DNA from 3 places in the Cobetia sp. PDI-23MA genome. Region 2 is predicted to be linked to each of the others. Evidence: predicted binding sites of a transcription regulator. Region 2 holds the regulator's gene; each other region holds the start of a gene.

Region 1 (7,738 bases), 1.9 Mb from region 2:
ATATCCACCTGACACAGACGCTTGGTGGAATAGTTGCGATGCACTTCCGAGAGCACGCCAATCTCCAGCCCCCAGTCACTGGGAATGCGGATGTCCGCCAGCACATCGGTGCGCATCGAGAACTCGCCGGACAGCGGATAACGATAGCTATCGAGATAATCCAGGTACGGCAGCGGGCCATAGACCTTCTTGAGCGCACGGATCAGCGGCGTGACCATCAGGCGCGCCACGCGGCCGTTCAGCTTGCCCTGGGCGATGCGCGAGTAGTAGCCCTTGCAGAACTCGTAGTTGAACTGCGGATGGGCCACCGGGTAGATCAGCCGCGCCAGCAGGCCGCGATCATAGGTGACGATATCGCAGTCGTGCAGCGCCACTGCCTCGGCGATGCCCGAGGCCTGCACGTAGCCTGAGCAGTACCAGACATTGCGCCCCTTGCCGGCCTCCATCGGCGCCAGGCCATGCTCGGTCAGCTCCTCATCCAGTGCCCGCAGGCGCGGACCGTCGTTCCACAGGATGCGGTGATGCTGCGGCAGATGTGAGAAGAACTCCTTGGCATGCTCGAACTGGTCACGGTCGGCGCGGTCCAGCCCGATCACGATCTCGCTGAGGTAGGGCACCTGGGCCAGCTCCTCGACGATAAACTTGAGGGCGGGGCCTTCCAGCTCGGAATACAGCGACGGCAGAATCAGGCTCATCGGCCGCTTGCGGGAGAAGCGCATCAGGTCCGCTTCGAGATCTTCCACCGGACGATCGGTCAGGTTATGGAAGTTGGTGATGATGCCATTCTGGTAAAAATCGCTCATGTCAGCTCCTTGTCATGCCGAAGACATGCATCAGGCAGGCGTCAGGCGCCCAGGCCTCTGGATGTCCATTCTTCCGGCTGGCCATTGGCCAGCCAGTGACGCAATCCCTCGACCCATCCCTGCGGTCCGGGGGAATTGGCGCGGAAACAGCGGCGCTCATCCGCCAATGTCGAGTAGTCGCCAAGCTCACGATCGCGCTGTGAGGTATCGCCGACGCCGGGGATCAGCACAGCGTTGTCGACGGCGGCCAGTAGCGGCAGGTCATTGGCGCCATCACCGAAGCCCAGCGTCCAGGGGCGCACCCGCTCGCAGAGCCGGTAGCGCGCGATCAGATAGCGCGCTGCCACGCCCTTGTCGCTGTCCCCGGTCACATGGTGGAAGCGCCCACCACGTGTCAGCTTGAGGCCATGACTGGCCAGACGCGCGCGAAAGCCCTCGAGACGCTCCGGCGCGTCGCGCCATACCAGCGGTTCACTGGCATCACGCTGTCCCGCCAAGGCCGCATCCGCCTCCCCCAATCCCGTCAGCTCGCTGATTCTCGCCACCGACATCGAAGCGAAACCCTCGAAGGCGAATTCCGCGCTCAGCTCCTCCAGTACCGCGAGAATCCTGTCGCGGGGCATCGCCACCGCGATACGACACAGGCCGTGTGCATCCGGGGCGCTGGCCGCTTCCAGCGGGTAGGCGCTCAGCCAATCGGCAGGCAGTGCCACCACGCCGCCGTTCTCGGCGATCCATGGCTGGCCCGCCAGGCCCAGCGAGTCCATCAGCGGCGCCAGTTCGGCCGCCGTCTTGGAGGTATTGGGGACGACCCAGGCACCGCGCGCGCGCAGGCGGGTCAGCCAGCTGCGCGCCGGGCCCGGCGAGTAATCATGGTGATCCAGCAGCGAGCCATCCAGATCGGTCAGCAACAACAGCGGTGCTTGAGTCTCTGACATGTGAACTCTCCTCGTGAAGTGCTGCAGCGTGTCGGGGGTCACCTCGGCAGGATCTCGTGGCACCGGACAGGCATTGCAAGAGCATTGCAGGGAATGTGCCAAGATGGTGCAGCCTCCATGTCAGCCTGCCCTCTCTCGCCATGACGATGTTTATGCACCCGCTCATTTGCACCATCAAAGAGCACAAAGCCTGCCTTGCATGATGTCACGCCTCATGGCGGCGCAAATTCAACGTCACCAACGACGACGCCCTCGCATCTGCGAGGGCGTCGAGTTCTGGGCAAGTGGGCAACGTCTGTTGAGACTAGACCAGCCACAGCGACAGTTGCGGCCACAGCAGCAACATCGCCAGCACGCACAGCTGGATGGCGATGAACGGCAGCAGCGAGACGAAGATATCCTTGAGGCTGATGCCTTCCGGTGCCACGCCTTTCAGATAGAAGGCGGCAGGCCCGAAGGGGGGCGACAGGAAGGACACCTGCATGTTGACCGCGAACAGCACGCCGAACCATACCGGGTCGTAGCCGAGCTGAACGATGATCGGCACGAAGATCGGCAGGGTCAGCATCGCGATGCCGATCCAGTCGAGGAACAGCCCCAACAGCAGCAGGATCGCCATCATCACCATGATGATCGCCAGCGGCGGGATATCCAGGCCGAGAATCATGCTCGACACGAAGCGGTTGCCGCCCATCAGGTTGTAGACCCCGACCAGCGCCGCCGCGCCGATGCCGATCCAGATGATCATGCCGCAGGTGTTCATGGTCTGGGACAGCGCACGCTGCATCAGGGTGATGGAGAACTCACCGCGCAGCATCACCGCCACCAGCACGCCGAAGCTGCCCATCGCCGCGGCTTCGGTCACCGAGGCCACGCCACCATAGATGGAGCCCAGCACCAGCCCCGCGATGACCGCCGGCACGCCGATGGCCTTGAGCAGCTCACTCTTGCTCTGGAAGCTGGCGCGGCGCTCCTCCTCGGGCATCACCGGCCCCAGCGAAGGGTTGCGCAGGCAGCGGATCAGCACGTAGATGATGTAGCTTGCCATCAGCACGATGGCCGGGGTGATCGCCGCGGTGAACAGGTCCGCGATCGACTGGTTGGCGATCAGGCCATAGATGATCAGCACGATGGAGGGCGGCATCATGGTGCCCAGCGAGCCGCCGGCACACACCACGCCGATGGCGATGTGCTTGTCATAGCCGAGCCTGAGCATCTGCGGCAGCGCCAGAATCCCCAGCAGCACGATCTCGCCGCCGATGATGCCGGACATCGCGGCGAGGAAGAACGCCACCACGATGGTCTGGATTGCCACGCCGCCGGGCAGGCGCCCTGCCATCACGCGCATGGCATTGAACAGGTCCCTGGCGATCCCCGAGCGATCCAGCAGCGAGGCCATCAGCACGAACATCGGCACCGCCACCAGCGAATACTCGGTGACGAAGCCATAGACACGACTGGTGACCAGCGGCAGCGCCATCGGACCAAACCAGCCAAAGGTGTAGGCCAGCGCGACCAGGCCGGTGACGAAGGCCAGCGGCAGGCCGGTGACCAGCAGCGCGAAGATGCCGCCAACCAGCAGCATCGTAGCCGTTGCGATATCCATCAGCGCGGCTCCTTGTGGTCAGCTGCGGCGCCGGGAGTGGCGTCGGAGACATCATGAGACCCACTGCCGCCCTCGGGCGGACGGGGCGAGAAGAAAGTCTGATAGAGATGCCACAGCGCCTGCAGGGTCATCACCGCCAGCGCGAACAGGATCACGCCCTTGGTCAGCGCCGGAAACGGCGGATTCCATGAGGTGCCGGAACGCTCCAGCTGCCACTCGCCCAGCGGACTGTGCGAGGCACGCCAGAACATCACCCAGCCCGCATAGCTCATCGCCAGACAGAAGACGAACGTCATCACGTCATTGAAGCAGTCCAGCACGTAGCGAAAGCGCGTGCCGACCAGGTCGTAGAGCACGCGCACGCGAATGTGGCGATTGTTGGCCAGTGCCGCCGGGCCGCCCAGCGCGAAGCTGGTCGCGACCAGGAAGATCACCGTCTCGTGCACCCAGGAGGTCGGTGAATCGAGGCCGTAGCGCATCACCACCTCGAACACGCTGATCGCCATCGCCAGCAATACCAGCCACGCCGCGGCGCGCGTGCCCTTGCCCACCAGGCGGTCCAGCGGCGTGCGCGTGCCCAGGTTCGGGTCGTGGTCATCCGACGCCTCGGGTAGCCCCGGCGACGCCACATCATGTTCTGCCATATCGAATTCCTTGCTGACTCGCTGCCCCAAGGAGAATCGGCGCGCCCAGTGAGCACGCCGACCTTGATCTCCCGCGTCTTCATCGTTCTACGATCGTGTCGCCAAAAGCATGGCTAGCTGCCTCTTGCCACGCAGCAGCTGGCGCCCATCCCGCGCGCCAGCGGGCTCACATCAGGTTGCGGTCGGTCAGGAAGCTGACCACGGACTCGTAGACCTTGCCGGTCAGCTCATTCTTCTCGGCCCACACCTTCCACTCCTGCTGCGCGATGCGACGGAACTTGGCGCGCTCCTCCGGCGCCATGTCGATCACCTCGATATCCGGATTGGCACGCGCCGCGCTCACCGCCTTGATGTCACGCGCCTTGAGGGTGAAGACCATGTCGTAGGCCATCGCGTCGGTAGCGGTCTCCATGATCGCCTTGAGATCCGCCGGCAGGCCGTCCCAGATGCCCTTGTTCATCGACACCGCCACCATCGGCAAGGAGTGGAAGCCGGGGTAGGACGGGTACTTGGCGAAGCTGTGCAGGCCCTGGTCATCATTGGTGGCGAAGACGGTGTAATCCGCCGCGTCGATCACGCCCTTCTCCAGGCCGGTGTAGACCTCGGAGCCCGGCAGGTTGACGGGGGCCGCGCCGGCCTTCTGGAAGATGTTGTAGACCATGCCTTCCGGCGCACGCACCTTGAGGCCCTTGAGGTCATCGACGGTGCGCACCGGCTTCTTGGAGACGAAGGACTCAAGCCCGGTAGCGCCCGCGCCGATCAGATGCACGCCGTAGGGCTCGACCAGCTCGTTGTAGAGCTCCTCACCGCCGCCGTGCTGCATGTACTCGAGATATTCCAGCGGGTCACCCCAGGCACCCACCAGGTTGCCCAGCATGCCGAAGGCCGGATTCTGGCCCGAGAAGTAGGACGGATCGGTCAGGTGGCCCTGCAGGATGCCGGCGCTGACGGCGTCAAGCGTCTGGTTGGCCTGCACCACGGCATTGACCGGCAGGATCTCGATGGCGATGCGGCCATCCGACATGGCCTTGATGCTGTCGGCCCAGGCCTTCTTGACCTCGAACTGCGGCTCCCCGGCCGTCTCGGAGGTCTGGAAGGTCCATTCGTACTCGGCGGCCCAGCTCGGTGTGGGGATCAGCGTGGCGGCCACGGCAGTGGACAGCGCCAGCGCCTTGAGCGTGACACGGGCGGGAGCGGCAGTGGTGCGCGGCGAGGTAGTAGTGAGCGACGAGATAGTGGAACGCGGCATGGTGAAACTCCTGGCTTGTTGTTATGACGTGTTATGACGTTCTGTGGTCAATCGAAGACGTGCAGGCACTTTCTGGCGTGGCGAAACGCCGCGAGGTGCCGTTCACTCGCTTGACAGCGGTGCAGACAGGCTGGGCAGCTGGCCGAAGCGACGCAGCAGCTCCAGCGGTTCCTGGGCGCGCCCGGCAGGATGGCTGCCTTCAGGGCCTGCAGGCATGGCCAGCCCGAGGTCCTGGCCGGTGCGGTCCAGCACATGCAGGCTCGCGGCGTGGGCGGCATCGGGCTGGCGCAGACGAATCGCTTCCATCACCGCGCGATGGCGGCCGAGGCTGTCACCCAGCTCCGAGGCATTGTGATTGGAGGTCGCCACCAGCAGGCTGATCGACGGCTTGAGCACATGGCCAAGCTGCGCCCAGATGACGTTGTGGGTCGCGGCGAAGATGGCGTCATGGAAGGCGATATCGGCGCGGTCGAACTCCTCCATGGCGCTGCCGCCATGCACCGCCGCGGCCATGCCGTCATAGGCCTGCTCGATGGCGGACAGGTCCTGGGCGGTGGCCTCGGTGGCCGCCAGGGCGGCGACGAAGGGTTCGATGGAGATGCGGAAGGCGTAGATGTCCCGCGCCAGCTGCGGATGTGGCATCGCGTAGCGTGTCATCCAGCCGGTCACGCGCGGATCGAGCAGATGCCACTCGCTGAGCGGATTGACGCGGGTGCCCTGGCCGGTGGTGCGGGTGAGAATCCCGGCATTGACCAGGCTCTGAATCGCGGTGCGCACGGTAGCGCGGCTCTGGGCGTGCTGATCGCACAGGTCCAGCTCACGAGGAATCAGGCTGCCCGGCGGGTAGCGATTCTCGAAGATGGCCTGCGCCAGCCATTCGGCGACATCGACACGCGCGGTCGAGGTGTCGCCGGGTGAGGCAGACGTTCCAGAAGAGGCATTGGCGCGCGGGCTGCCGCCAGCGGCACTCGTGGGAGGCGTGGTCATGATCGAACGTTCCTTGATGGCGTGGCGCGTCATTTGTAGCTCGCGCACATCCTTCACGGGATGCATCGCGGCGCGCTCTTGTCCGTCAAGGAATAGCTCATGTCAGACATGCCAACAAGACACCCTAGACCAAGGGCGAGACCCGACTTTGGTCACACCTTTACGCAACTCCCTGTTGCAAAAGGGCTATTCAGGTACTGGCAATTTCCCCCTGTGCTGGCGTCAGGCCGTGAATCGCACGCGACCGATCGACACTGTACGCTCGGCACCGCTGTCCGCGACCACCGTTCTCAGCGCTTCCTCACCTGCCGCGCCGAAACTTGCCGACAGCTCGATCTGGCTGACGCCCTGGGCGACCAGCTCACTGACCAACCGCTCGGCGGCTCTCAGCGTCCCCAGCGTGGCGACGGAAATGCGGACCTCGCCGCTGCCCTGACTGCTCAGTGAGGTATTGCCGCTATTCTCGACCAGGATCAGAAAGGCATGGTGCTGCATGACGGCCATGGAAGCCTCCTTGCACGAAGATGAGCAGAGTGTGTCCGGCATCGAGAATAGCGTAGCGCGTCCACTCCCGGGCACAGGCTGATCTTTCTGAGCGCCGGTTGACCACTCTCCCACCCCGCTGCGCACCACGCCACTCGGCCTCGGCTGGCCGTGGTGCGGGCACAAAAAAACGCCTGCCGCTTGCGCGACAGGCGTTTCTCGTCTGGTGCATGACAGCGCTACACCACTGTCAGCACTGCTGCGATGAGGGCCAGCCGAGCTGGCACCTCGTCACGCCTCAGGCGTAGACCGGCAGACGTGCACAGACGGCGGAGACCTTGGCCTGCACCTCGGCTTCGGCAGCGGCGGAATCGCCAGCGACCATCGCATCGAGGATGTCGCAGATCCAGCCGGCCAGTTCCAGACACTCCTGCTCCTGGAAGCCACGCGTGGTGACGGCCGGGGTACCGATACGCAGACCGGAAGTGACGAACGGCGACTGCGGGTCACCCGGTACGGCGTTCTTGTTGACGGTGATGTGGGCACGGCCCAGCGCCGCGTCAGCGTCCTTGCCGGTCAGGCCCTGCTTGACCAGCGACAGCAGGAACAGGTGATCTTCGGTGCCGCCGGAGACGACTTCGAAACCGCGCTCCAGGAACACGGAGGCCATCGCCTTGGCGTTCTTGACCACTTGCTTCTGGTAAGCGGTGAAGGCCGGGTCCATCGCTTCCTTGAAGCAGACTGCCTTGGCCGCGATGACGTGCATCAGCGGGCCGCCCTGGCCACCCGGGAAGACAGCGGAGTTCAGCTTCTTCTCGATGTCGGCATTGCCTTCGGCGGACAGGATCAGGCCGCCACGCGGACCGCGCAGGGTCTTGTGCGTGGTGGTGGTGACGACGTGGGCGTGGGGCAGCGGGCTCGGGTAGACGCCAGCGGCGACCAGACCGGCCACGTGGGCCATGTCGACCAGCAGGTAGGCACCCACTTCATCGGCGATCTTGCGGAACTCGGCCCAGTCGATGATCTGG
Region 2 (7,738 bases):
CCTGCCGAAGGTGTCAACTGGCCGCCGATCAACTTGAGCAGTGTCGTCTTGCCGGTACCGGAAGGCCCCATGATGGCGGTTATCTTGCCGCGCGGGATCTTGAGGTCGATGCCGGAGAATATCTCGCGTTCTCCACGGGTGAACCGCAGGCCTTCGACACGAATCAGGGCGTCATCGAGATTGATCTCGCCTGCCGCGCCACGTGAAGAAGCCTGCGCATCCTGGCCGTCCGCACCCGTCCGGGTTGCGGTCTGACCGGGCAAATCAGTCATAGAAGCATCCGCTGTGAGGGACCTTCGCCGTGACAAGCCACACGCAGTCGGCTCGTGAACAGGACGAATGTCCGAGTCATGGGATCCAAGGATCAAGTTAGTTAGCGAACATCGTATCCGAACCCACCCCTGTGCCGCCAGTCTCATCAAGGCAACAGAGCCGTGCCGCGGGTGGTGATGCGGGCAGCAATGCGCTCGGCAACACGGCCTGCAATGCGAACAAGGCCGCCGTCTTGCAATGGATTGGGGGGATGCGTTTAATGGCGCGGTTCCCGGCGATACGCCACCGCCCTGCCCCCTGACCCGAGAGTTCTGATGCTATTTCCCATCCTTGCAGTCGTCATCGGCCTGATTGGTCTTGTCTGGAGTGCTGATCGCTTCGTCGAAGGAGCCGCGGCCACTGCGTGGCGCGCCGGGATGAGCAAACTGCTGATCGGGATGACGATTGTCTCCGTCGGCACCTCTGCCCCCGAGATCGTCGTCTCCATCATGGCCTCTCTTGATGGCACTCCGGATATCGCGACCGGCAATGCGCTGGGCTCAAACATCGCCAATATCGGCCTGGTGCTCGGCGTCACGGCGTTGATCGCCCCGATTCCAGTGCATTTCGGGCTGGTGCGCCGCGAGCTGCCGCTGCTGCTGGCGGCTACGGCGCTGGGCGGTTATGCGCTGTCCAACAGCGGGCTCGAGCGTCTCGATGGCATCCTGCTGCTGGCCCTGCTGGTCTTCACGCTGGTGTGGCTGTTCAAGGTCGATGCCCCGAGTGAGGCGGAAAGCCAGGATGACGTGCCCGAGATGAGTACCGGGCGCGCCATCTTCTGGCTACTGGTCGGGCTGGCCGTGCTGATCGCCAGCTCGCGGGCGCTGGTGTGGGGAGCGACCGACATCGCCCAGGCACTCGGCGTGCCGGAATTGATCATCGGCCTGACCGTGATCGCCATCGGCACCAGCCTGCCGGAACTGGCCGCCAGCGTGGCCAGCGCCCTCAAGCGCCATCACGACATCGCCATCGGCAACGTCATCGGCTCCAACCTGTTCAACATCCTCGCCGTGCTGCCCGTGCCGGGCCTGCTGGCGCCGGGACCGGTGGATGGCAGCGCCATCAGCCGTGACTATCCGGTGATGCTGGGACTGACGCTGCTGCTGGCCGCGTTGCTCATCTGGCAGCGCCGTGGGCGCATCGGCCGTGCCCCAGGTGTTATCCTGCTCGCCTGCTATCTGGCCTACACGGCCTGGCTTGCCATCAGCCTGACTCGCTGACGGCAGCGTCTTCATCATCGTTTGCCACGCCGCCGCGCGGGATGACACGCCCTTTCCGCGCGGCCTGAGCCCTGGCCAACCACAGGCAACAATTCGATCATGACCGAGCCTTCCAGCACTCCACACGCCACCACACCTGGCGCCTCAGCATCCAGCCAGTCCGCCGCCGCTGATGAGACTCCGGCCAGCCAGGCGGATTTTCGCGCCAGCGCCCGTCGCACCTTCGCCATTGAAGAGGCGGCCATCGCCGCGCTTGAAAGCCATCTCGATGACGACTTCGACCGCGCCTGTCAGCTGATGCTCGCCACCAAGGGCCGCGTCATCGTGACCGGCATGGGCAAATCCGGCCATGTCGCCAGCAAGATCGCCGCCACCCTGGCCAGCACCGGCACCCCGGCCTTCTTCGTCCACCCCGGGGAAGCCAGCCATGGCGACCTGGGCATGATCACGCCGGCCGATGTAGTACTTGCGCTGTCCAACTCCGGAGAGACCGCCGAAGTCACAGCGCTGCTACCGCTCTTGAAGCGCATGGGCACCCCGCTGGTCTCGATGACCGGCAAACCCGGCTCGACCCTGGCGCGTGACGCCGAGGCGCATCTGGACACCAGCGTTGCCCAGGAAGCCTGCCCGCTGAATCTGGCACCCACCGCCTCGACCACCGCTGCGCTGGTGATGGGCGACGCCCTGGCGGTGGCACTGCTTGAGGCGCGCGGCTTCACTGCCGAGGAATTCGCGCTTTCCCATCCGGGCGGCAGCCTGGGTCGCCGCCTGCTGCTGCGAGTCCAGGACGTGATGCATCATGGCGACGCCCTGCCGCGCGTGGCACTCGGCAGCCCGCTGCGCGATGCGCTGCTCGAGATCACGCGTCAGGGCATGGGCTTCACCTGTGTAATCGATGATGACGACCATCTGGTCGGCGTCTATACCGATGGTGACCTGCGCCGCACCCTCGACCAGCACGGCGATCTGCGCGCGCTGAAGGTCGATGATGTCATGACCCGCGGCGGCAAGACCGTGCGCGCCAGCATGCTGGCCGCCGAAGCGGTGCGCATCATGGAAGAAAACCGCATCAGCGTTCTGGTAGTCTGTGACGAGGATGAGCACCCCATCGGGGCCATCCATATGCACGGCCTGCTGGCCAGCGGCGTGATCTGAACTCCCGCGGGCGTTCGCTGTCTCTGTTCGACGGCAGATCGTCCCGGCAAGACGCCACCGCTCAACGCCCATCAGCGCCGTTCACAGGACAGCGTCAAGCATGCACGGAGTGCGAGGAGAAAGACCATGAGCGACACGAATTCCCTGAGCGAAGAATATCCGCAGGACATCATCGACCGCGCACGCCGCGTGCGTCTGCTGGCGCTGGATGTCGATGGCGTGCTCACCGACAACCGCCTGCACTACGATGCCAACGGCGTCGAGACCAAGTCCTTCCACGTCCAGGACGGTCATGGCCTCAAGCTGGTGCTGCGCAGTGGCGTTCGCGTCGCGCTGATCACCGGCCGCAGCTCACCGATGGTCGAGCGTCGCGCCAAGGAACTGGGTATTCAGGATGTCATCCAGGGCCGTGAAGACAAGCTGGTCGCATTGACCGATCTGTGCCGCGAGCACGGGATCGAGCTGGAAGACGTCGCCTATTGTGGCGATGACCTGCCGGACCGCGAAGCTATTCGGCGTGTCGGCCTCGGCGTCAGCGTGCCCAACGCCATGGCCTACGTGATGAGCGAGGCCAACTGGGTCACCTCGCGCCAGGGCGGCGATGGCGCCGTGCGCGAGCTCTGTGATCTGCTGCTCAAGGCACAGGGCCACTGGGCCTCGGTGCTGGATACCTACCTGCAGGAGTCGCGTCCCTGATGTTACGTCTGCCCCGCCCTTCTCCGCGTCTCTGGCTGATGCTGCTGTTGCTGCTCGTCGGTGGCGTGCTGGCGCTGATCGAGCAGCGCAACAGCCTGGAATCGACCGTCAATGTCGAGGTCGACAGCAGTGAGCCGGATTACTATCTCGACGGGGCAGACATGACACGCTTCGATGCGCGCGGCGTGGCGATCCAGTCCATGAGCTCGCCGCATATCGAGCATACGCCAGGCGATGACGTGACCCGGGCGCAGACCCCGAAGATTCGCACCAACGACAGTGAAGACCGCCGCTGGTATGCCACGGGTGACAGTGGCGTGTTGAGCGCCGGCGGCGACACCTTCACTCTCGAGGGCAATGCCAGACTGCGCCAGCCCGATGACCGCTGGACCCTCGATACCGATGTCCTGCACTACAGCCGTGATCAGAATCGCGCCTGGAGTGACGTGCCGGTCGTGATCACCCAGAATGGCCAGCATGTCGAAAGCGACAGCTTCAGCGCCGACCTCTCCCGGGATTCCGCCGTGCTGCAGGGCCGCGTCCGCAGCGTCCTGCAACCCGGTGCGGGCCAGAGCGAGGCCAGCAAGGAAGCCGAGCGCATAGACTCGGGCACCGAGAGCACCACTACCGATGAGGGGCGCGTCAACAGCACCTTCGAGGCAGCGCCTGCCAGCGGTGAATGAACCCGCCGGGCTGGCCGTCGCGCCATGACCCGCGCCGCAACACCTTCTTCCCTGCCGCTCGATGGCATCATTGCTCGGGCGGCGACCCCGTCATGCCAAGGAGCCACCATGACTTCCACGACTCGCAAGCCCTTGACGGCCTGTCGCCAGACCCTCAACAGCGGTGTCATGGCGCTCTGCCTGGCACTGGGCATGTCTACCTTCGCCCCGGCCGCCATGGCGCTGGACAGCGATGCCAGCCAGCCGATCAACATCGCCGCGGATGCCCTGTCTCTCGATGACAAGGCCGGTACCGCCACCTATACCGGCCAGGTGGAGATGCGCCAGGGCAGCATGAAGCTCGATGCCAGCCGCGTCGATATCAGCCGCGCCGGCAGCGGCGAGATCTCGCTGGTCAAGGCCACCGGCAAGCGTGCCTACCTGGAACAGCAACCCGCACCCGACGAGAAGCTGGTCAAGGGCTGGGCCGACACCATCCGCTACCATGCGCTGGAGCGCCGCGTGGAGCTGGTCGGCAATGCGCGCCTCGAGAAAGGCGATGACACCTTCGAAGGCGGCTACGTGGAGTACTTCCTCGACAAGCGCCAGGTGAACGCCAACAACAGCAAGACGGCACAGCAGACCGAAGGCGGTCGCGTGCACATGACTCTGACGCCGCGCGGCGCCAATGCCAGCAAGGAAAACTGAGTGATGACTGCTGCTACTCCGCGTACGTTGAGCGCTCGCCATCTGGCCAAGGCCTACAAGGGCCGCAAGGTGGTCAAGGACATCTCGCTTGAGATCCGTCAGGGTGACATCGTCGGCCTGCTGGGCCCCAACGGCGCCGGCAAGACGACCTCGTTCTACATGATCGTCGGGCTGGTGCGCGCCGATGCCGGCAACGTCTCCATCGACGACAAGGACCTCTCCGCTGCCGCCATGCATCAGCGTGCACGCGCCGGCATCGGCTATCTGCCTCAGGAGGCGTCGATCTTCCGCAAGCTGTCGGTAGCCGACAACATCATGGCGATTCTGGAGACCCGCAAGGACCTGGATCGCAATGGCCGCAAGGCACGCCTTGAAGAGTTGCTCGAGGAATTCAGCATCACGCATATTCGTGCCAGTGCCGGCATGAGCCTGTCCGGTGGCGAGCGTCGACGGGTCGAGATCGCCCGCGCACTGGCCACCGAGCCGGACTTCGTGCTGCTCGATGAGCCCTTCGCCGGCGTCGACCCCATCTCGGTGGGAGAGATCAAGAGCATCGTGCGCCAACTGCGCGATCGTGGCATCGGCGTGCTGATCACCGACCACAACGTGCGCGAGACACTCGATATCTGTGACACCGCCTATATCGTCGGCGATGGCCAGATCATCGCCCACGGTGACGCGGACTCCATCCTGGCCAACCAGCAGGTGCGCGACGTCTACCTCGGCCACGAGTTCACGCTCTAGGGTCAGCGGCTGCGCTGAGCCCACCGGAGGCGAAAGCTTCAAAAGCCGCTGCGTGATTTTATCGCGTAGCGGCTTTTTCATGTCTGACATCAGACGCATGCATGACGTCCATACCACCTTGGTGGAAACATGGCATGCAAGTTGCTTTAATATTCACGGCAACCACTTGTCAGTGGCCCGAGTCACGGTATAGCGTAGTAAGCACGTTCCTTTGCCGTGAATTGACTGACTCCATGAAACCCACCCTGCAACTCCGCCTCGGCACCTCGCTGACCATGACGCCGCAGCTTCAGCAAGCGATCCAGCTGCTGCAGCTGTCGACGCTCGATCTGCGTCAGGAGATTCAGCAAGCCCTCGAGTCCAACCCCATGTTGGAGCTCGACGAGGACTACGAGTCGCTGGATGTCATCGAGACACAGGATACGAGCGAGATCTCCACTGCCGACTCCTCGAGCGAGATTCCCGAGGAATACCCCCTCGACAGCGACTGGTCGGACCTCTATCAGGACCACGCCGGTAGCCTGACCAGCTCCGGCAGTGGCAGCGGGAGCGAAGAAGGGCCGGACTTCGATCGCAATACAAGCGTCGAGAGCCTGCAGGACCACCTGCGCTGGCAGCTGGCGATGACCGACCTCGATAGCCGTGAACGCCAGATGGCGGAGAGTCTGATCGATGCCGTCGACGGTGCCGGTTACCTGAGCCTGTCACTCGATGAGCTGGTCGATGGTCTGCGCGGCCAGGGCCTGCCCGGTCTCAAGGCTTCCGAGCTCGAGCAGGTACTGCTGCGTCTGCAGCAGTTCGACCCGACCGGCGTCTTCGCCCGCGACCTGCGCGAGTGCCTGCTGCTGCAACTGGCGCTGCTGCCGGATGATCTGCCGCTGCTGGCGCAGGCGCGTCGCTTGGTACGTCAATTCCTCGAGGCACTGGGCAACGATGACCGCAAGCTGCTCAAGCGCCGACTGAGCCTTGACGATGACGAGCTGGACCACGTCATCCGCCTGGTGCGCGCGCTCGATCCGCGTCCGGCATCCGCCTGGGGCGAGCCCGCCAGCGATTACGTGATCCCTGATCTGCTGGTGCGTCATACCCGCCACGGCTGGCAGGTCGAGCTCAACCCGGAAGCGCTGCCCAGGCTGCGCATCCAGCCGGAATACGCCGCACTGATAAAGCGTGCCGACAAGTCCGCCGACAACACCTTCCTCAAGGACAACCTGCAGGAAGCGCGCTGGCTGATGAAAAGCCTGTCATCACGCAATGACACCCTGCTCAAGGTCGGCCGCGAGATCATGGCGCGCCAGGTCGACTTCCTCGAGCAAGGCGAGGAAGGCATGAAGCCACTGATTCTGGCCAACATCGCCGAAGTGGTCGAGATGCACGAATCGACCATCTCGCGGGTCACGACCCAGAAATACATCCACACCCCGCGCGGCGTCTTCGAGCTCAAGTTCTTCTTCTCGAGCCAGGTCGGTGGCAGCGGCAGTGGCGACGCCCACTCAAGCACCGCCATTCGTGCCCGCATCCGCAAGCTGATTGCGGAAGAACCGGCTCGCAAGCCTCTCTCCGACTCACGCCTGGTCGATCTGCTCGCCAGCGATGGCATCGAGGTCGCACGCCGTACCGTGGCCAAGTATCGCGAAGCGATGGGCATCCCATCCTCCAGCGAGCGCAAGCGTCTGGCCTGAGGCATCACCTGCAGCTGCCATGCCCTGCTTTCACCTCCACAATGGCAGCCGCCGCCAACCTCAGACGCTGGTTTTCTCTCTCACCAGCCTCTGACATTACTGACACCGGCGCGCCTGTTGCGCGCCCTGTCATGCCGTCAACCACTCGTCAATGACCCATCATGGCCCATGACGGCGCGCAGGATGTTGGCAAAAATCCATCATTCCGGCAGCATCATTTACCGTCAATCGCATGTTTTTAAAGTCACTTTTGGCCGTATTGCACCGGGATGACACTCGGTGATCCTTCTGGCACGCTGCTTGCTCCACGCAACCCAGGCGCCTGAAAGGCGGCGTACATGCAGGGATTGGCGACGAAAACCCGCCTTCTTGCGCGCCTTTCATGCACCACCCTTCAAGCGTGACCTTGAAGTCCATTCCGCTACCCTTCATTGAGTTGAAGACAAGCACTGAGCCACGATGCAGCGCAGCGTTGATCTTTGCGCAAAGCTTGGGCATTGTCGGTACAGACGCTCACGACATCTGACGCCGCTGGCAAGGGCGCGAAAACATCGCCAGA
Region 3 (7,738 bases), 1.9 Mb from region 2:
GACGCGCTCGAAGACGAAGAAGTCCGGGCCGACATCGAAGACATTCTGGTCGGCATCCGGGTGGAAGCAGGGTTCGTTGCGGCGCAGTGCCATCCGGCGCTTGAGGGCGTGGAAGACCTCATGGGTCGCGGTGTTGGGGCTTGCCAGCAGCGCTTCCAGTTCATCACGCTGCCACTTGCGGCGGTTGATGGCGCGCAGATGACCATCGCGTTCGACGCCTTCCTGGTGATTGGGGGTCGCGGTCAGCGAGTGGATATACAGCCCCGGGATGCCCTGCAGGCTCAGCATCAGGGTCTGACTGGCGATGAAACGCTCTATCTGCCACGGGTCCTGGCCGCGCCGCGTGCCCTTGAGCGCATCGAAGTAGCTGATGTTGAGTTCATAGGGGGTGTCGGCGCGGCCCGGGTTGGCGCGCATGCTGACGTAGCCGCCGAAGTCATGCACCAGTCGCACCAGGGTGTCGCGCTCGTGGTCGGGCAGCAGGCCCTCAAGGGCGCGAACGCCGATGCCGTCGTGGCTGGCGGTGAAGTTGAAGTAGCTGCAGCCGGAGGGCAACGACGGCAGGCTGGCGGCCCACTGGGTCAGGGCGCTGGCATCGCCGGAGGTCAGGGTGTGCAGCGTCAGCGGCGGCAGCGTGAACTGATAGATCAGGTGTGCTTCATCGGCCTGGGCGCTGCCCTCGATGGTGGCGAGGTCGTGCTGTGACAGACGGTCGAGCCCGAAGTAGGACATGTTCTCGGCATGGGGCACGTTGGTCTCGGTGATCAACAGGCTGCCCGGCGCCAGATGGTCGACGATGGCGCGCAGCAGGCGCACCACGGCATGTGTCTCCGGCAGGTGAATGCAGGTGGTGCCCTGACGTTTCCACAGGAAGGCCACTGCATCGAGGCGGATGATGCCCGCGCCCTGCTCGAGGTAATAAAGCAGGATGCCGATGAATTCGAGCAGCACATCGGGATTGGCGAAGTTCAGGTCGATCTGGTCATCCGAGAAGGTTGCCCAAAGATGGCGCAGGCCACGACGGGTATGCACCGGCGTGAGCAGGGCAGACGGGCGCGGGCGCACCACCTCGGAGACATCGGTGTCGGGGTCCATCTCGATGAAGTAGTCGCGACCGGGCTGCACACCGGCCAGATAGTCGGCGAACCACAGTGACTCGCGCGAGCAGTGATTGATGACCAGGTCTGCCATCAGGTCGCGCTGCTCACTCAGGCGCCGGATGTCCTGCCAGTCGCCGAGGGCCGGATTGACCTCGCGATAGTGGATGACGCTGAAGCCGTCATCGCTGCTCCACGGAAAGAAGGGCAGCACGTGGACACCGGACAGGCTGTCGTCCAGTCGGCTGGCGAGGAAGTCGTGCAGGGTCGCCAGTGGTGCCTCGCCTTCCTGCTGCAGGCTGTCGCCGTAGGTGATCAGCCACTGGTCGCGCTCGCTCCAGAGTGGCTCGCCTTCCGGTACGCGGGGATTGAGGCGCGTGCGATGGAAATCCAGCACCGTCTCCAGGCGTCTGAGGACTTCTTCATGACGCTGCGGGTAGATCTCGGCGAGCAGACGTGTGGCGTGGGCCTGGAAATCAGCCTGCGAGAGGCGCTTGGCGAGAGAGACTCTGGTGCGTGGCCTGGCATTGCCCTCGCTCGGCGCAGGGTCGGAGGCAGTGGAAGTCGAGTGATCGGAAGATGACGTATCGGGCATGGGCAATCCTCGTGGCAGCAGAAGCGGTCTGGCTCTGCGCGTGAGTCTCAATGGGCAGAGCGTGTCGCGGGTGATCTTCGTTAAGCCCGCCGGCGCAATCCTGCGGGGGCCGGTGGCAAGACTGGAAATCACATATCAGATGAAGTCGGCTGGCGGCAGCCGAGTGACATTCCTGAATCGTGCATCGCTCAGCGACGCTCGTGGGTGACGGCCTGGTGCCTTTACCCCTGAGTCATGCACGCCTCGGGCCAGATTCGTCAAGCCTGCAAGGCAGGACGGCCAGCCTGCATGAGCCGGCTGGCCGTCCTGTCGGGCGTCATGTGGCCTGAGGCCGGCTGACGCCAATGCGCTTCAAGACACGCTTTACTTGCGCAGCACGCGATACAGGATCAGCAGGATGACGGCGCCGAGCACGGCGATGACAAAGCTGGCCAGATTGAATCCCGTCACTTCCCCGAAGCCCATCAGGGTACCGACCCAGCCACCGACCACGGCCCCCAGGATGCCGATGATGCTGGTGACGATGATGCCACCCGGGTCCTTGCCGGGCACGATCACCTTGGCGATGATGCCGGCAATGAGACCGAATATGATCCATGCAATGATTCCCATGTCGCAGCTCCTTGCGTCATCGTGATCAGTCTCGCGGCAGAGATCATCTGCCGCCAGTCGTGAAAGGATTCCACAGCTCGGGCAAGCGTCCTCGTGAGGCGCTGCACCCTGATGTCATCTTTCGGTTATCCCGCGGGGATTTCAAGCCTGCCGAGCAGGTTGATTGACGCTTTCGCCGTGGTGTCCGCCCCCCAGGGCGACAATGAAGGAAACTCCTGTCGCCCCTTGGTCTCTCCCCAAGGCCAGTTCAGATAGGTCGGGGCTGACATAGGCTCCCGTGGCGGGGCCTTAACGGTTACAATACCCGCCATTCGCTGTCATTCGGCTGCGCTGCGCCACTTCCTCGCTGTGCTTCGCGCGGGGTCGCAGCCACCTCGCACCCAAGCAGGCTCTCCAACATGCACTGTCCCTTCTGCGGAACTCATGAAACCAAGGTCACGGATTCCCGGCTGGTGGTCGAGGGTGACCAGGTGCGGCGTCGACGCCAGTGTGCGGCCTGTGGTGAGCGTTTCACGACCTACGAAACGGCGGAGCTGGTCATGCCGCGCGTGGTCAAGGGTGACGGCTCGCGTGAGAGCTTCGATGAGCACAAGCTGCGTGCCGGCATGCTGCGTGCGCTGGAAAAACGCCCGGTGTCCTCCGAACTGATCGAGGCCGCGGTGGAGCGCATTCGCCAGCGTCTGCGTGCCACCGGCGAACGTGAGATCGAGGCGCGGCGCATCGGGGATGAAGTCATGCAGCAGCTCAAGCGGCTGGATCAGGTCGCCTATATCCGCTTCGCTTCGGTCTATCGTCGCTTCCAGGACCTTGATGAGTTCCGCGCCGAGATCGACCGCCTCGCCCAGGAGCCCAGCTTCCTGCCTGGCGAGGAAGATTCGCGGCCCTGATGCCTCGAGGTCATCCTTGCAGATGACCTCGAGGCCTGTGTCTGCTGGCTCTGTCGCGTCACGCTGCGTAGCTCAGGTCTCGAAGTATTGGTCACCGCCTGGGCTACGCCTTACCTTCTCTCGTTTCACGCCAAGGTATCGCATGTCTCTTTCTCCTAATGCTTCTCATGCTCCCCGTGACAGCCACTCTCGCGACAGTCACTCTCGCGGACGCAGTGCTCCCTCGGCGCGTGATGCGCGCCACATGGCCCACGCCCTGCGCCTGGCGCGGCTGGGCAGCTACACGACGCAGCCCAATCCGCGTGTCGGCTGTGTGCTGGTAGAGGCCGAGACCGACGAGGTGATCGCGAGCGGCTTTCATGTACGTGCCGGGGAAGGGCATGCCGAGGTCAATGCGCTGGCAGAGGCGGGCGAGCGCGCGCTGGGCTGCGTGGCCTATGTGACGCTGGAGCCTTGCTCTCACACCGGGCGGACCGGCCCTTGCTCGCTGGCGCTGATCGCGGCGGGCGTTTCGCGGGTGGTGATCGCGATGCGTGATCCGAATCCGCAGGTTGCCGGGCGCGGCATCGCGCTGTTGCAGGGTGCGGGCATCGCGGTGACGGTCGGGGTGTTGGAGCAGGAGGCGCGAGCGCTCAATCCCGGCTTCCTGTCACGCATGGAACGCGGTCGGCCCTTCGTGCGCCTCAAGCAGGCCATGAGTCTGGACGGTCGCACGGCGATGGCTTCCGGGGAGTCCCAATGGATCACCGGCCCTGAAGCGCGCAGCGCCGTGCAGCGTCTGCGCGCCCGCTCCAGCGTGGTGATGAGCGGCATCGAGTCGGTCATCTTCGATGATTCGCGCCTCAATGTACGCGCCGACCAGCTCGGTCTCGACGACCACCCGCTGGGACTCGAAGCGCTGGTGGCGCGTCAGCCGTTGCGCGTGGTGGTGGACAGCCACCTGCGTCTGCCGCTGGCGGCGCGCATACTGGCGCAATCCGGTCGTACGCTGCTGGTGTGTGTCGCGGATGAGACAGCGGCGCTGGCTGAGCGACGTACCTTGTTGGAGGCGGCCGGTGCCGAGGTGCTGGCGCTGCCGGCCGGCGAAGATGGCCGCGTGGACCTCGAGGCCCTGCTGCGCTATCTGGCCGAGCACGAGCAGGCCAACGAGGTGCTGCTGGAAACCGGCGCGGTGCTGGCCGGGGCCATGATCCAGGCAGGCCTGGTCGATGAGATGCAGCTGTTCATGGCGCCCACGCTGCTGGGTGGTGAGGCTCGTCCGCTGCTGGCACTGCCGGGGCTGGATCACATGGCGCAGCAGCGCCGGGTCGAGATTCGCGATATCCGGGCGGTGGGGCGTGATTGGCGCATCACCGCGGTGCCAGTAGCATCGCCAGGCCCACAGGAGAGCGACGACTGATTTCTTGTTGTCACGCAAGCACTTGCCGCCGTCTGGCGACAGCGGCGTCGCTGGGTGCTGGCGCAAAACGGGGTGGCGGGGTACCCTGACGCCCGACTTTTTGATACTACGCGTGGGTCCGGCATGGGCCGGCGCAGCCCGTAAAGTGGAGCAAGCATGGCGCTATCAGGCATCGCAGCACTCGTCGAGGATATCCGGCAAGGCAAGATGGTCATCCTCATGGATGACGAGGATCGTGAGAATGAAGGCGACATCATCATCGCCGCGGAAGCCGTGACAGCCGAGCACATCAACTTCATGGCACGCCACGCGCGTGGCTTGATCTGCATGCCGATGTCGCGTGAGCATTGCGAACAGCTCCAGCTGCCACTGATGGTTCAGGCCAACGGTTCCGGCTTCGGCACCAAGTTCACGCTCTCCATCGAGGCCACCGAAGGCGTCACCACCGGTATCTCGGCGGCTGACCGCGCCCGGACCGTGCAGGCTGCTGCCGCGCGCAATGCGCGCCCGCAGGACATCGTCCAGCCGGGACACATCTTCCCGCTGATGGCGGAGCCGGGTGGTGTGCTGCGTCGTGCCGGCCATACCGAGGCGGCCTGTGATCTGGCGTCCATGGCGGGCTTTGGCGCGACCGGCGTGATCTGTGAAATCATGAATGATGACGGCAGCATGGCGCGTCGTGAAGAGCTCGAGCGCTTCGCCGCCGAGCACGACCTCAAGGTCGGCACCATTGCGGATCTGATCGAATATCGCATCCACAATGAGCAGACCGTGGAAGTGCTGGATAGCGAGCAGGTCGAGACCGCCTTCGGCGAGCTGACGTTGCATTGCTTCAGCGATCGCATCCAGGGCCGTCACCACCTGGCGCTGGTCAAGGGCACGCCGAATGCCGAGTCTCTGACTACCGTGCGCGTGCACGTGCAGGACCCGATGCGCGACCTGTTGACCCTGCGTCAGCCGGGCAGCAGCAGCTGGGCGCTCAATGATGCACTCGCTGAAGTCGCCGCCGCCGATGCCGGCGTGCTGGTACTGCTGGACACCGGCAGCGACACGCTGGATTACAAGGATCGTCTCGATGTCTTCCTCGGCCGACGTCGTACCCCGCGCACCAACGAATCCGATGGTGCGGGCAACTATCTGACCACCGGTACCGGTGCCCAGATCCTTCGGGATCTCGGTGTCGGCCGGATGCGTCTGCTCAGCTCGCCGTGGAAATTCTCTGCCCTGTCCGGGTTTGGCCTCGAAGTGGTCGAACTGGTCGGCAGTGATGACACGGCAGGCGAGACAGACGCAGACGCCGCAGGCGCGTAAGCGCTTCGGCACCCCAAATGGCGGGGGAGGTCGCGCGCTTCTGGCGACCTACCCCGGTATGATTGATATCCCCGCCCCGGTTCTCCGGGGCGCTAGCATTGTGGACTGACCATGCAACCGATTGCTCAACTCGAAGGCACTTTCACCAATGTCGATGGCCGTTACGTCATCGTCGTCGGGCGTTTCAACCACCATGTCGTCGACAGCCTGGTGGAAGGCGCGGTCGATTCTCTCGTACGCCACGGCGTCGATGAGGAAAACATCGACCTGATCCACGTGCCGGGTGCCTGGGAAATTCCGCTGGCCGTCAAGGCCGTGCTGGCCAAGGTCAAGCCGCACGCCGTCATCACGCTGGGTGCGGTGATCCGCGGTGGTACGCCGCACTTTGAATACGTCGCCGGCGAGTGCAACTCCGCGCTGTCCCGTCTGCAGCTCGAATTCGACACCCCGGTCGCCAATGGCGTGCTGACGGTGAATTCCATCGAGCAGGCCATCGAGCGTGCCGGCACCAAGGCTGGCAACAAGGGTACCGAAGCGGCCATGGCGGCGATGGAAATGGTCTCCCTGCTCAAGGCCATGGGAGGTGACGCGTGAGCGAACGCAATGAACGTACCGAGCGCGAGCCGTCCAGGCAGCAGCAGGCGCGGCGCGCCGCTCGCGAGCTGGCCGTGCAGGGCATCTACCAGTGGCAGATGACCGGCAAGAACATGACCACCATCGAGGCCGAGTTCCGTGGTCAAAAGATCGACGATGATGTCGAACTGCACGAGAACTGGGTCGAGGTGATGCGCATCGCTGACCAGGCCCTGTTCCACGAGCTGCTGCACAACGTGCCACGCTTCCAGAAAGAACTGGATGCCAGCATCAGCCCGCTGCTCGACCGCCGCTTGCAGGATCTCGACGAGATCGAGTTGGCCATCCTGCGTCTGAGCGCCTACGAGCTGTCCAAGCGCATGGAAGTGCCGTATCGCGTGGCGATCAACGAAGGGGTCGAGCTGGCCAAGACCTTCGGTGCCACCGACGGGCACAAGTACGTCAACGGGATCCTCGACAAGCTGGCAGTCAAGCTGCGCAGCGCCGAGGTGACCCAGGCCCGCCTGCGCTGACATGCCAGGTGAATTCGAGCTGATTGCCCGCTACTTCCAGCGCGATCTGTCCGGGGCACCGGGCGTGTTGCTGGGGCCGGGAGACGACTGTGCACTTCTTGCCGCCAGTGATGGCATGCAGATGGCGGTCAGTGTCGATACCTCGGTGGCGGGGGTGCACTTCCCGCCGGATGCGCCTGCGGCGTCCATCGGCCATCGTGCCCTGGCCGTCAATCTGTCTGATCTGGCGGCGATGGGTGCGACCCCGCGCTGGGCGTTGCTGGCGCTGACGTTGCCGGACGTGGATGAAGACTGGCTGCATGGTTTTGCGGCCGGTTTCCACGCGCTGGCGGATCGCTACGGCATCGCGCTGGTCGGCGGCGACGTCACGCGCGGCCCGCTCTCTATCACGATCACCGTGCATGGCGAGTTGCCGTGCGTGCTCGAGCCTGCTCAGCAGGCCGGCAGCGTGGCCCGCCCGATCCTGCGGCGTGACGGCGCCCGCGAGGGCGATCTCATCGCGGTCACCGGTCTGCCGGGGTTGGCGCATGCCGGACTCAAGGCCTGGCAGGATGGCGTCCGCGATGTGCTGAACCCTTGCCTGGCGGCCTACCTGCGACCAGAACCGCGGGTCGATGCGGGGCTGGCGCTGCGTGAGCTGGCCAGTGCGGGCCTGGATGTCTCCGATGGCGTGATGGGCGATCTGGCACACATCTGTCGTGCCAGTCAGCTGTCGGCGGCGCTGGAGCTTG

What was found. Region 2 encodes sigma-54, which starts transcription at its own class of promoters, with help from an activator protein. Its sites were predicted from a motif close to TGGCACNNNNNTTGCTNT; they were not measured.
Region 1: AC5WNJ_RS12140 (HAD-IIB family hydrolase) is a predicted target of sigma-54. The motif match lies at 1,825-1,842, and genes of this name have one in related genera.
Region 3: AC5WNJ_RS12130 (sugar phosphorylase) is a predicted target of sigma-54. The motif match lies at 1,926-1,943, and genes of this name have one in related genera.

The regions. Positions count from the first base shown of each region.
Region 1 covers NZ_CM183352.1:2,859,384-2,867,121, forward strand. Annotated here, with positions in the region: gene AC5WNJ_RS12135 (glycosyltransferase family protein) at 1-803, opposite strand, end outside; gene AC5WNJ_RS12140 (HAD-IIB family hydrolase) at 845-1,741, opposite strand; gene AC5WNJ_RS12145 (TRAP transporter large permease) at 2,046-3,347, opposite strand; gene AC5WNJ_RS12150 (TRAP transporter small permease subunit) at 3,347-3,991, opposite strand; gene AC5WNJ_RS12155 (TRAP transporter substrate-binding protein) at 4,158-5,240, opposite strand; gene AC5WNJ_RS12160 (FCD domain-containing protein) at 5,343-6,227, opposite strand; gene AC5WNJ_RS12165 (hypothetical protein) at 6,450-6,731, opposite strand; gene glyA (serine hydroxymethyltransferase) at 7,009-7,738, opposite strand, start outside.
Region 2 covers NZ_CM183352.1:770,198-777,935, reverse strand. Annotated here, with positions in the region: gene AC5WNJ_RS03335 (ABC transporter ATP-binding protein) at 1-272, opposite strand, end outside; gene AC5WNJ_RS03330 (calcium/sodium antiporter) at 588-1,532, shown strand; gene AC5WNJ_RS03325 (KpsF/GutQ family sugar-phosphate isomerase) at 1,632-2,687, shown strand; gene AC5WNJ_RS03320 (KdsC family phosphatase) at 2,814-3,383, shown strand; gene lptC (LPS export ABC transporter periplasmic protein LptC) at 3,383-4,066, shown strand; gene lptA (lipopolysaccharide transport periplasmic protein LptA) at 4,175-4,753, shown strand; gene lptB (LPS export ABC transporter ATP-binding protein) at 4,757-5,497, shown strand; gene AC5WNJ_RS03300 (RNA polymerase factor sigma-54) at 5,731-7,179, shown strand.
Region 3 covers NZ_CM183352.1:2,850,921-2,858,658, reverse strand. Annotated here, with positions in the region: gene AC5WNJ_RS12130 (sugar phosphorylase) at 1-1,692, opposite strand, end outside; gene AC5WNJ_RS12125 (GlsB/YeaQ/YmgE family stress response membrane protein) at 2,056-2,304, opposite strand; gene nrdR (transcriptional regulator NrdR) at 2,703-3,191, shown strand; gene ribD (bifunctional diaminohydroxyphosphoribosylaminopyrimidine deaminase/5-amino-6-(5-phosphoribosylamino)uracil reductase RibD) at 3,436-4,590, shown strand; gene ribBA (bifunctional 3,4-dihydroxy-2-butanone-4-phosphate synthase/GTP cyclohydrolase II) at 4,747-5,901, shown strand; gene ribH (6,7-dimethyl-8-ribityllumazine synthase) at 6,013-6,495, shown strand; gene nusB (transcription antitermination factor NusB) at 6,492-7,007, shown strand; gene thiL (thiamine-phosphate kinase) at 7,009-7,738, shown strand, end outside.